3 regions of the Polaromonas sp. CG_9.11 genome follow, and region 1 is predicted to be linked to each of the others. Evidence: predicted binding sites of a transcription regulator. Region 1 holds the regulator's gene; each other region holds the start of a gene.
The links. The regulator LexA, encoded in region 1, represses DNA repair genes until DNA is damaged. The targets are predictions, from matches to a motif close to ACTGTATNNNNATACAGT.
Positions count from the first base shown of each region.

Region 2: a site for LexA is predicted at 1,706-1,723, ahead of recA (recombinase RecA). Genes of this name have one in related genera too.
Region 3: a site for LexA is predicted at 1,854-1,871, ahead of IWX85_RS13900 (DNA topoisomerase IV subunit B). Genes of this name have one in related genera too.

Region 1 covers NZ_JADOVE010000020.1:82,751-86,026, forward strand. The annotation lists gene IWX85_RS16200 (D-2-hydroxyacid dehydrogenase family protein) at 1-896, opposite strand, end outside; gene IWX85_RS16205 (hypothetical protein) at 1,066-1,590, opposite strand; gene lexA (transcriptional repressor LexA) at 1,618-2,322, opposite strand; gene IWX85_RS16215 (asparaginase) at 2,450-3,276, shown strand, end outside.
Region 2 covers NZ_JADOVE010000014.1:28,258-31,533, reverse strand. The annotation lists gene recX (recombination regulator RecX) at 1-347, opposite strand, end outside; gene recA (recombinase RecA) at 459-1,622, opposite strand; gene IWX85_RS12575 (MarR family winged helix-turn-helix transcriptional regulator) at 1,810-2,304, shown strand; gene IWX85_RS12570 (CsgG/HfaB family protein) at 2,456-3,276, shown strand, end outside.
Region 3 covers NZ_JADOVE010000016.1:73,090-76,365, reverse strand. The annotation lists gene IWX85_RS13910 (bifunctional 2-polyprenyl-6-hydroxyphenol methylase/3-demethylubiquinol 3-O-methyltransferase UbiG) at 1-327, opposite strand, end outside; gene IWX85_RS13905 (MFS transporter) at 519-1,760, opposite strand; gene IWX85_RS13900 (DNA topoisomerase IV subunit B) at 1,918-3,276, shown strand, end outside.

The sequences.
Region 1 (3,276 bases):
TCGACGTAACCGATATGCGGCGTACAAATGCAGTTCTCCAGCCGCAAAAGGGCATGCCCCTGAAGGATGGGTTCCGATTCAAACACGTCGATCGCTGCCATGCCCGGCCGCCCACGGTTGAGCGCCGCAATCAGCGCTTCGGATTCAATCAGTTCGGCGCGTGACGTGTTGACCAGCAGCGAGGTGGGTTTCATGCGCGACATGTCTTCCAGTGTGACGATGCCGGTCGTTTCTTCTCCGAGTCGCAGGTGAAGGCTGAGAACGTCGCATTGCTTGAACAGCTCGATCTTGCTGGGTGCTAGTTCAAAGCCGTCGGCCTGGGCGCGTTCGCGCGAGGCCGGGCTGCCCCAGATGATTACCCGCATGCCGAATGCCCGGCCGTAGCCGGCCACCAGCTGGCCTGTCTTGCCGTAGCTCCAAATCCCCAGCGTCTTGCCCCTAAGCACGCATCCAAGGCCAAAATTAGGCGGCATCGACGCCGATTTCAGACCCGATTGCTGCCATGCGCCATGCTTGAGATGCGACACATACTGGGGAATGCGGCGCGTGGCCGCCATGACCAGCGCCCAGGTCAGTTCCGCTGGCGCAATCGGTGAGCCCGAGCCTTCGGCCACCGCAATGCCGCGTTCTGTGCAGGCGGCCACATCCACATGGCTGCCGATCCGCCCCGTCTGGACGACCAGCTTGAGCTTGGGAAGCTTTTCAATCACCTGGCGGGTCAGGTGGGTGCGCTCGCGGATCAGTACGATCACGTCAGCGTCCCTCAGCCGGACCGACAGTTGGCCAGCGCCCTTGACGGTGTTGGTATAGACCTTGGCAGGGTAGGCTTCAAGCTTTGCCGCGCAGGCCAGTTTTCGCACTGCGTCCTGGTAATCATCAAGAATCACAATATTCATGCAGATATTGTGCCTTCAAGATTCCTGTTTTTCGAAGATCAGTAGTTCACAACCTGAATAGGCTATTTCTTGGTTTGCGATTCACACCAAGGTTCGAATTGCGGGGAATGGCAATCAGGTTCTGAGTCGTTGTAGGGTCGCCAGACGCTTTTTCCTGACGCAGGAAAAATCAGCAACCGGCGATAGTGGATTCCGCTAGCAGGGTCATGCGGTCAAGTTCTGCGCAAACATCGGCCATTCGCCCTGAAATGACCATGCGTCCCGCGCAATCGGGCTGAATGGCCGCGTCGGATTCACGTACGACCCGCAGCACGCTGCGTGTCGGTTCCTGTGGCATCGGGATGCATGGTGGGCGGGCAATTTCAGGAGGAATGTCAAAAATGGCGTGGTTGCTGGCCGTTGCGGTGCACGGTAGAAAAGAAAATTGTGCTGTCCCTGCCAAGCGCTGTGCAATGGAATGAACTGCACCGTGTCCAAACGAATGCCTGATCCGGGTGATCCAGGGCGCCATCGCCTGAACCGGGACCGTCCAGAAGGCTTGCATGGGGGCATGTGAAAAGCTGATGATTCGCATGAAGAACTCCGGTTGATAAAGTTTGGATACAGGCGTGGCAGGGTCTGCCAAAAGGAAAGGCGGATCGTTTTCAAACAGTGGCGATTTAGCTGCCGCTACCCCGAGAGAAGGCAACGCCATCGGGTAGCGCAAGAAAGGCTGGAAGAACTACATCGACAGTCTGCCGCGGATCAACCCGACGGCCAGGCCTTCAAGCTCGAAAGGTTCGCCGGGCTGGACCACGATGGGCTTGAAGTCGGGATTTTCGGACAGCAGTTCGATCAGGTGCTCGTTGCGGTGAAAGCGTTTGACGGTGACTTCGTCGCCCAGCCGGGCGACCACAATCTGGCCATTTTGGGCTTCCCTGGCCTGCTTCACGGCCAGCAAGTCGCCGTCCATGATCCCCACATCACGCATGCTCATGCCGCGCACTTTGAGGAGGTAGTCAGGCTTCTGATCGAACAATGAACTTTCAAAAAAATACGTTTGTTCGATATGTTCCTGCGCCAGGATCGGGCTGCCCGCAGCCACCCTACCCACGAGGGGCAGGGCCCACTGGTTAATCCGGTCAGAAGGCATTAAAAACGGCTCCATCCGCGAGTGGTTTAAGGCTTGCAGGGCCTCGGTTCGAAGTCGAATGCCTCGCGAGGTGCCACTGACAAGTTCGATGACGCCCTTTTTTGCCAGCGCCTTCAGATGCTCTTCGGCTGCATTGGGTGAACGAAAACCGAGCTGGGCAGCAATTTCTGCCCTGGTCGGAGGCGCGCCTGCCTGGGCGATTGCTTTCTGGATCAATTCCAGGATTTGTGCCTGTCTTGCAGTAAGTTTGGGTCGGCCAGCAGGCAGAGCTGAAAAATCATTGGAAGTGCGCATAAGCTTTGGGCCTTGGGTTAAAACGGGACTTGCCTGAAATCTATGCTCTGGCTAAATTTAGTATACCTGTATGAATAGCCAGCAACTGTATTTTCATACAGCTTTTATAAAAAAGCAATTACATCCTATGAAGCATCGCAAACTGGTCATTTTGGGAACCGGCGGAACCATTGCCGGGAAGGCTGCCCATGCCTCTGACAACATCGGTTACACCGCTGCAGAGGTGGGCATTGAGCAACTGATCGCTGCCATCCCTGCGCTGCACGGAAGCGGTTCGATCATCAGCGAACAGGTGAGCCAGATCGACAGCAAGGACATGAGCTTTGAAGTCTGGGCGCAACTCGCGAATCGCGTGCGCCATTTTCTTGCAGATGATGATGTCCAGGGCATCGTCATCACGCATGGCACGGACACGCTGGAGGAGACTGCTTATTTTTTGCAGATGACATGCCAGCCGGCCAAGCCGGTGGTGCTCACCTGCGCCATGCGCCCGGCCACCGCTCTGGCGCCTGATGGCCCGCAAAATGTAATGGATGCCGTGGTGGTCGCCAGCCATCCGGAGGCCTGCGGCGTGGTGGTCGTCTGCGCCGGAACGGTACACAGCGCAATGGATGTGCAAAAAGTGCATCCTTACAAACTCGACGCCTTCGGTTCCGGTGATGCCGGCCCTGTCGGCTATGTTGAGGAAGGCAAGCTAAGATTGCTAAGGAATTGGCCAGTTCCGCAGGCTGATATTGCTCTTTTAGCTATTGAAAAAATAGCAATCTGGCCCCGCGTCGAGATTGTTATGAATTACGCAGGCGCGAGCTCGCTCATGGTCCGGGCACTGGTCGATCAGGGCGTGCGGGGGCTGGTGGTGGCTGGCACAGGCAACGGAACGATTCATGAGGACCTGCAAGCCGGTTTGCTCAGTTCGCAAGCTGCCGGGGTGCGTATTGTGCGTTCGACGCGCTG
Region 2 (3,276 bases), on a different contig from region 1:
CAGATCTCGCGGGCGCGTTCGAGTTCGCTGACCTTGAGCTTGCTGACCGCCTCGGACACCGCTTCGGCGCCCAGCCCCTTGTTCAGCAGCTCGTACTTGATACGTGAAGCGCCAAATCGCCCGGCACGGCGGTTGATCACCGATTCGACGACCCGCGCTTCGCTGATGAAATCCTTGGCCTGCAGGTCATCGAGCACCTGCGCCAGTTGGCCCGGCGTTTCCTCATGGTCTTTCAGCTTGCGCTCCAGTTCGGCGCGCGAATGTTCGCGGGCGGCCAGGTAACGCAGGGCGCGACCCTTGAGCGACAGGCCAAAGCCCGCACGGGCGGCAGGTTTGGCATCAGTCATGCGCGTCTTGCGGGCGAGCCGCTATTGCGCAACATCTTTCAGCTATGCTTTCAATAGCTGAATGCGCCCGTGGAGACTGCGCAAAAGCCTGATTTGGCATATAAAACCGGCTCAAGACTGGGTCGGGACCACCGGCGGCAAGGGTGCCAGCAGCGCTTTGTCGGCCATCACCTTCAAGGGCTTTTCCGCCTTTTCGGCTTTCTCGGGTTTTGCCCCCTTTTCAGGCTCGGCGCCGCCCTGCGCCGCCTGCACCAGCGGAATGCCCAGCGATTCGCGCACCTTGTTCTCGATCTCGATGGCCAGCGCCGGGTTTTCCTTCAGGAATTCGCGCGAGTTGTCACGGCCCTGGCCGATTTTCTCGCCCTTGTAGGCATACCAGGCACCGGCTTTTTCAACGATGTGGCCGGCCACGCCCAGGTCGAGCACCTCGCCCAGCCGGCTGATGCCTTCGCCGTACAGGATGTCGAACTCGGCCGTCTTGAAGGGTGAGGCGACCTTGTTCTTCACCACCTTGACGCGCGTTTCGTTGCCGATGACCTCGTCGCCCTTCTTGATCGAACCGATACGGCGAATGTCCAGCCGCACCGAGGCATAGAACTTCAGTGCGTTGCCGCCGGTCGTGGTTTCGGGGCTGCCGAACATCACGCCGATCTTCATGCGGATCTGGTTGATGAAAATCACCATGCAGTTGGCCTTCTTGATGGTGGCGGTCAGCTTGCGCAGCGCCTGGCTCATCAAACGGGCCTGCAGGCCGGGCAGCGAGTCGCCCATCTCGCCTTCAAGCTCGGCCTTGGGCGTGAGCGCCGCCACCGAGTCGATGACGATCAGGTCAACCGCGCCCGAGCGGGTCAGCGAATCGACGATTTCCAGCGCCTGCTCGCCAGTGTCGGGCTGCGAGATCAGCAGTTCCTGCAGGTTGACGCCCAACTTTTGCGCGTACTGGATGTCCAGCGCATGTTCGGCATCGACAAACGCGCAGGTGCCGCCGATTTTCTGCATTTCGGCAATCACCTGCAGCGTCAGCGTGGTCTTGCCCGACGACTCGGGGCCGTAGATTTCGACCACCCGGCCGCGCGGCAAGCCGCCGACGCCGAGCGCAATGTCCAGGCCCAGCGAGCCGGTCGATACCACCTGGATGTCTTCGATGACCTCGCCGGCGCCCAGCTTCATGATGGTGCCTTTGCCGAATTGCTTTTCAATCTGGGCCAGCGCGGCGGCCAGCGCCTTGGCTTTTTCGGTGTTCAGGCCGGGAGCGGTCTTGATCGGTGCGTCCATGAAAAATTTCCTTAAAAATCAACGGGGTAAAAAGTTCTGCACGCACTTTTCACCAAAAATTTCAGACTGCTTTTTCTTGCAGTACTGGGTGCATGAACAGTACTTTATGGGCTTCATAGGCAGAAGTAAAGCCTGTTTTTAGTCAGTCTGCCTGACTAAATTTCGCTTAATAAAGTAGCATCTGCCCATGGCCGAAATCCTTTCCCCAACCCTTCCCCTCGTTCACGACACCCACTGGCGGCTGACCCACCTGGGACGCCTGATGGGTCATGCCTTGCGCCGTTTTGATGAGCGGGTGTTGTCGCTCATGGCCAGCAACGCCGACGTGCCGCTGGGCTTGTCCAACCTGGCGGCGCGCGATCAGGTGGGAGCGGCCCATATCCACATCACCCGCCACTTGGCCCTGGGCGGCTCGCGCCTGACGGACTTGGCAAACAGCGCCGGCATGAGCAAGCAGGCCATGGCCGACCTGGTGGATCAGTGCGATGCCTGGGGTTTGGTCAAGCGTGAGCCCGACCTGCACGACAAACGGGCCCGGCGCGTGGTGTTCACCGACTCGGGCCTGCTGTGGCTGGACGCTTTTCGCCGTGCAGTGGCCCAGGCGGAAAGCGAATTCCGCCAGGCCGTGGGAGACGACGTGGCCACAGTGGTGGCGCTTGGCCTAGAGGTTTACGCGGGATAAAGCAGGTGAAGTCATGTTTCCTGAAGATATTTCCCGTCGACGAAAGCACGCTCAAAACAATTATTTACGTTTTTTATAAAAATGTTTCAAATGTGATAATCCCGACGGTCAGTGCAATTTTCAGCAAATAAAACCAACGAAAGAAACCTGTATGTCCGTTGCAAACCGAATCTTCATTCCATTAGCCATTGCGACAATGCTTTCTGGCTGCGTGACCACAGACATGCAAATGGGAAATCCGGCCGCCAAGACCGTGGCTACCGGCAGTGCGGCCGGCGCGTCCAGCACCAATGCCAACAGCACACTTGAGAAATGCCAGTCGCCCCTTGGCACGGTGTCCCTGATCGAAAACCAGAGCGCCGGCTGGTACACCATCCTCACCAACGAATACCGCCTGCCGCCCACGGCCAACCTGCTTCGCCTGCTGATCCAGCAATCGAACTGCTTTGTGGTGGTGGAGCGCAGCGCCGCAGGCATGAACGCCATCAACCGCGAACGCGGCCTGCAACAGTCTGGCGAGATGCGCGCCGGCAGCAATTTTGGCAAAGGCCAGATCGTGTCCTCCGACTACGGCCTGTCGCCTGAAATCGTCTTCAGCCAGGACAACACGGGCGGCATGGGCGTTGCCTTGGGCAGCCTGCTCGGCGGTGGTGCGGGCCGTGCCCTGGCAACGGTCGGCGCCAGCACCAAGACACGTGAAGCCAGCGCCTTGCTCACCATGATCGACAACCGTTCCGGCGTGCAGATTGCCGCATCCGAAGGCAGCGCGTCGAAAACCGACTTTGGTGGCTTCGGAGCCTTGTTGGGCGGCTCGGCGGGCGGCGGAATCGGCGGCTACAGCAACACGCCGCAAGGCAAGGTCGTTGCGGCCGCCTTCATGGATGCGTTCAACCAGATGGTGATTTCACTGCGGGCCTACAAGGCGCAAAGCGTGAGCGGCCAAGGCCTGGGCGGCGGCGGCAGGTTGGGCGT
Region 3 (3,276 bases), on a different contig from region 1:
CATCAGCGGTCGCCACAGGTAGTTGGCGATCACCACCGCATCGAATTGGCGGCCCGCGAACGGCCAGGGGCCGTTTTCAATGTCGGCCACCACGGCTTCGCAGGCCGGCGCCGGAATGGCGATGGACTCAATTGCTGCCTGCGCCCGGTCCACCAGCACGACCGGATGATTTTGCTGATGGAACCAGCGCGCATGGCGCCCATGACCGCAGGCCACGTCGAGCACCACACCGCCCGGCGTGACCAGATGCGACCAGCGCACCACCCAGGAGGAAGGCGCTGCTGCGTCTGCATGAAGGGCGTCGAATGCTGAATGGTTTACTATCATTTTTATAGCTGTCAAGGCAATACCTGCTTGCGCAAGAGGCCTTAAAGGCTTGAAATTTTTAAAGAAAGTCCTAAAAACACGACCACATCTGGTCGGCCAGTGAGATCAGGAACTCGGGCCGCGTATACAGCGAAAACACGCCCAGTGAGACCACGATGGCCAGGCTCCAGAGTACGGCTTTGCGCAGCATCTCAAGCGCCCTGTACCAGGCCGCCCGGGCTGACCCGGTGAATCGGCGTTTCCCGGACTGGCAGGTTGATCAGCGCCGCCAGCACGCCCAGCACGATGGCGATGTACCAGACGATGTCGTAGCTGCCGGTGCGGTCATACAGGAAGCCGCCCAGCCACACGCCCATGAAAGAGCCGATCTGGTGGCTGAAGAAGATGAAGCCGCTGAGCATCGACATGTGCTGGATGCCGAAGATCTGCGCCACCACCGCGTTGGTCGGCGGAATCGTCGAGAGCCACAGCAGGCCCATCAGGCTGGAAAAGATATAGACGCTGGCCGGGCTCAGCGGCGCGGCGATGAACACGCTGATCACGATGGCGCGCGAAAAATAGATCGTCGCCAGGATCTTGCGCTTGGCCATCCGCTGGCCGAGCACGCCCGCCGCGTAGGTCCCAAACACGTTGAACAGGCCGATCAATGCCAGCGCGTAACCGGCCACCTGCGGCGACAGCCCCTTGTCCTTGAGGTAGCTGGGCATGTGGACGCCGATGAAAACGACCTGGAAGCCGCAGACAAAGTAACCCGCCATCAGCATCTGAAAGCTCGGGTACTTCAGCGCCTCGCCCAGCGCCTGGCCGATGCTCTGGTCGCGCCTGGCGGGCACGCCGCCGTCAAACCCGTTTTCGCGCAGGCCCAGTGCCACTGGCACGATCAGCAGCACGGCGCCGCCCAGCACCAGCAGGGCGGTCTGCCAGCCCAGCGTGCTGATGAGGAAACCCTCGGTGGGCACCATCAGGAACTGGCCAAACGATCCTGCCGCCGCCGCCACGCCCATGGCCCACGAGCGCTTGTCCGCCGAGATGTTGCGGCCGATCACGCCGTAAATCACCGCATAGGTGGTGCCCGCCTGGGCCGCGCCGATCAGCACGCCGGCCGTCAGCGTGAACAGCAGCCCCGTCGGCGACAGCGCCATGCCAACCAGTCCCAGGGCATAGAGCACAGCGCCACCGGCAATCACCCGGAACGCGCCGAAGCGGTCGGCCACCATGCCGGCAAAAATGCCAAAGATACCCCACGACAGGTTCTGCACCGCAATCGCAAAGGCAAAGGTTTCGCGCGTCCAGCCCTGCGCCTGGGTGATGGGCTGCAGCCACAGGCCAAAGCCATGCCGGATGCCCATCGACAGCGTGACAATGGCCGCGCCGCAGGCCAGAACCTGAAACATCGACAGTTTTTGGGGGGACGAAAGCGCGCTTGAAGTCATGGGCAGACTTTAACGAAAATGTTCTCCAGCGGCAGTCGTCTGCGCAAAAGTTGACTCGGCCAACCCCACGGGGGGAAATGAGCGGGCTTGAGGGCTGTATGTTTGTACAGTTGACTTGGTCGCCCCGGTCTACAATTCAGGCAACACTTGAACTGCCATGGCCGACAAAAACATCATTGCTTCCCCCGCTTATTCCGAAAGTTCGATCCGCGTCTTGAAGGGCCTGGAGCCCGTCAAGCAGCGCCCGGGCATGTACACCCGAACCGACAATCCGCTGCACATCATCCAGGAGGTGCTCGACAACTCGGCCGACGAGGCACTGGCCGGGCACGGCAAGAAGATCAAGGTCACACTGCACGCCGACGGCTCGGTGACCATCGAGGACGACGGGCGCGGCATTCCCTTTGGCCTGCACCCGGAAGAGCAGGCGCCGGTGGTCGAGCTGGTGTTCACCCGGCTGCATGCCGGCGGCAAATTCGACAAGGGAAAGGGCGGCGCCTACAGTTTTTCGGGGGGTCTGCACGGCGTCGGCGTCAGCGTGACGAATGCGCTGTCCACCCGGCTTGAAGTCACGTCCTACCGCGAAGGCAAGGTCGCCAGCCTGGCTTTTTCCGGTGGCGACGTGATCGAGCCGCTGGTGCTGCGCAAGACCGAAAGCGGCGACCGTAAATCCGGCACCACGGTGCGCGCCTGGCCGGATGCCAAATATTTTGAATCATCAGCGCTGCCGATGGCTGAGTTGACGCACCTGCTGCGCAGCAAGGCGGTGTTGATGCCCGGCGTGACCGTCACGCTGACGAACGAGAAAACGAAGGACGTGCAGACCTGGGTCTTCAAGGGCGGCTTGCGCGACTACCTGATGCAGACCCTCACCGCCGATCCGCTGATCCCGATGTTCGAGAGCGAAGGCTTTGCCGACAGTGCGCATGAAACCTTTGCCGAAGGTGAGGGCGCCAGCTGGTGCGTCGCTTTCACCGAAGACGGTGCGCCGGTGCGCGAAAGCTATGTCAACCTGATCCCGACCAGCGCCGGCGGCACGCATGAAAGCGGGCTGCGTGACGGCCTGTTCACGGCGGTCAAGAGCTTCATCGAACTGCATTCGCTGCTGCCCAAAGGCGTCAAGCTGCTGCCCGAGGACGTGTTTGCCCGCGCCAGCTACGTGCTCAGCGCCAAGGTGCTCGATCCGCAGTTCCAGGGCCAGATCAAGGAGCGGCTCAATTCGCGTGATGCGGTGCGGCTGGTGTCCAGCTTTGTCCGGCCGTCGCTTGAACTCTGGCTGAACCAGCATGTCGACTATGGCAAGAAGCTGGCCGAACTCGCCATCAAGGCCGCGCAGACCCGCCAGAAAGCGGGGCAGAAGGTTGAAAAACGCAAGGGTTCGGGCGTGGCCGTGCTGCCCGGCAAGCTGACCGACTGCGAAAGCCGCGACCTGGCGAACAACGAGGTGTTTTTGGTCGAGGGCGATTCGGCCGGCGGCAGCGCCAAGATGGGCCGCAACAAGGAAAGCCAGGCGGTG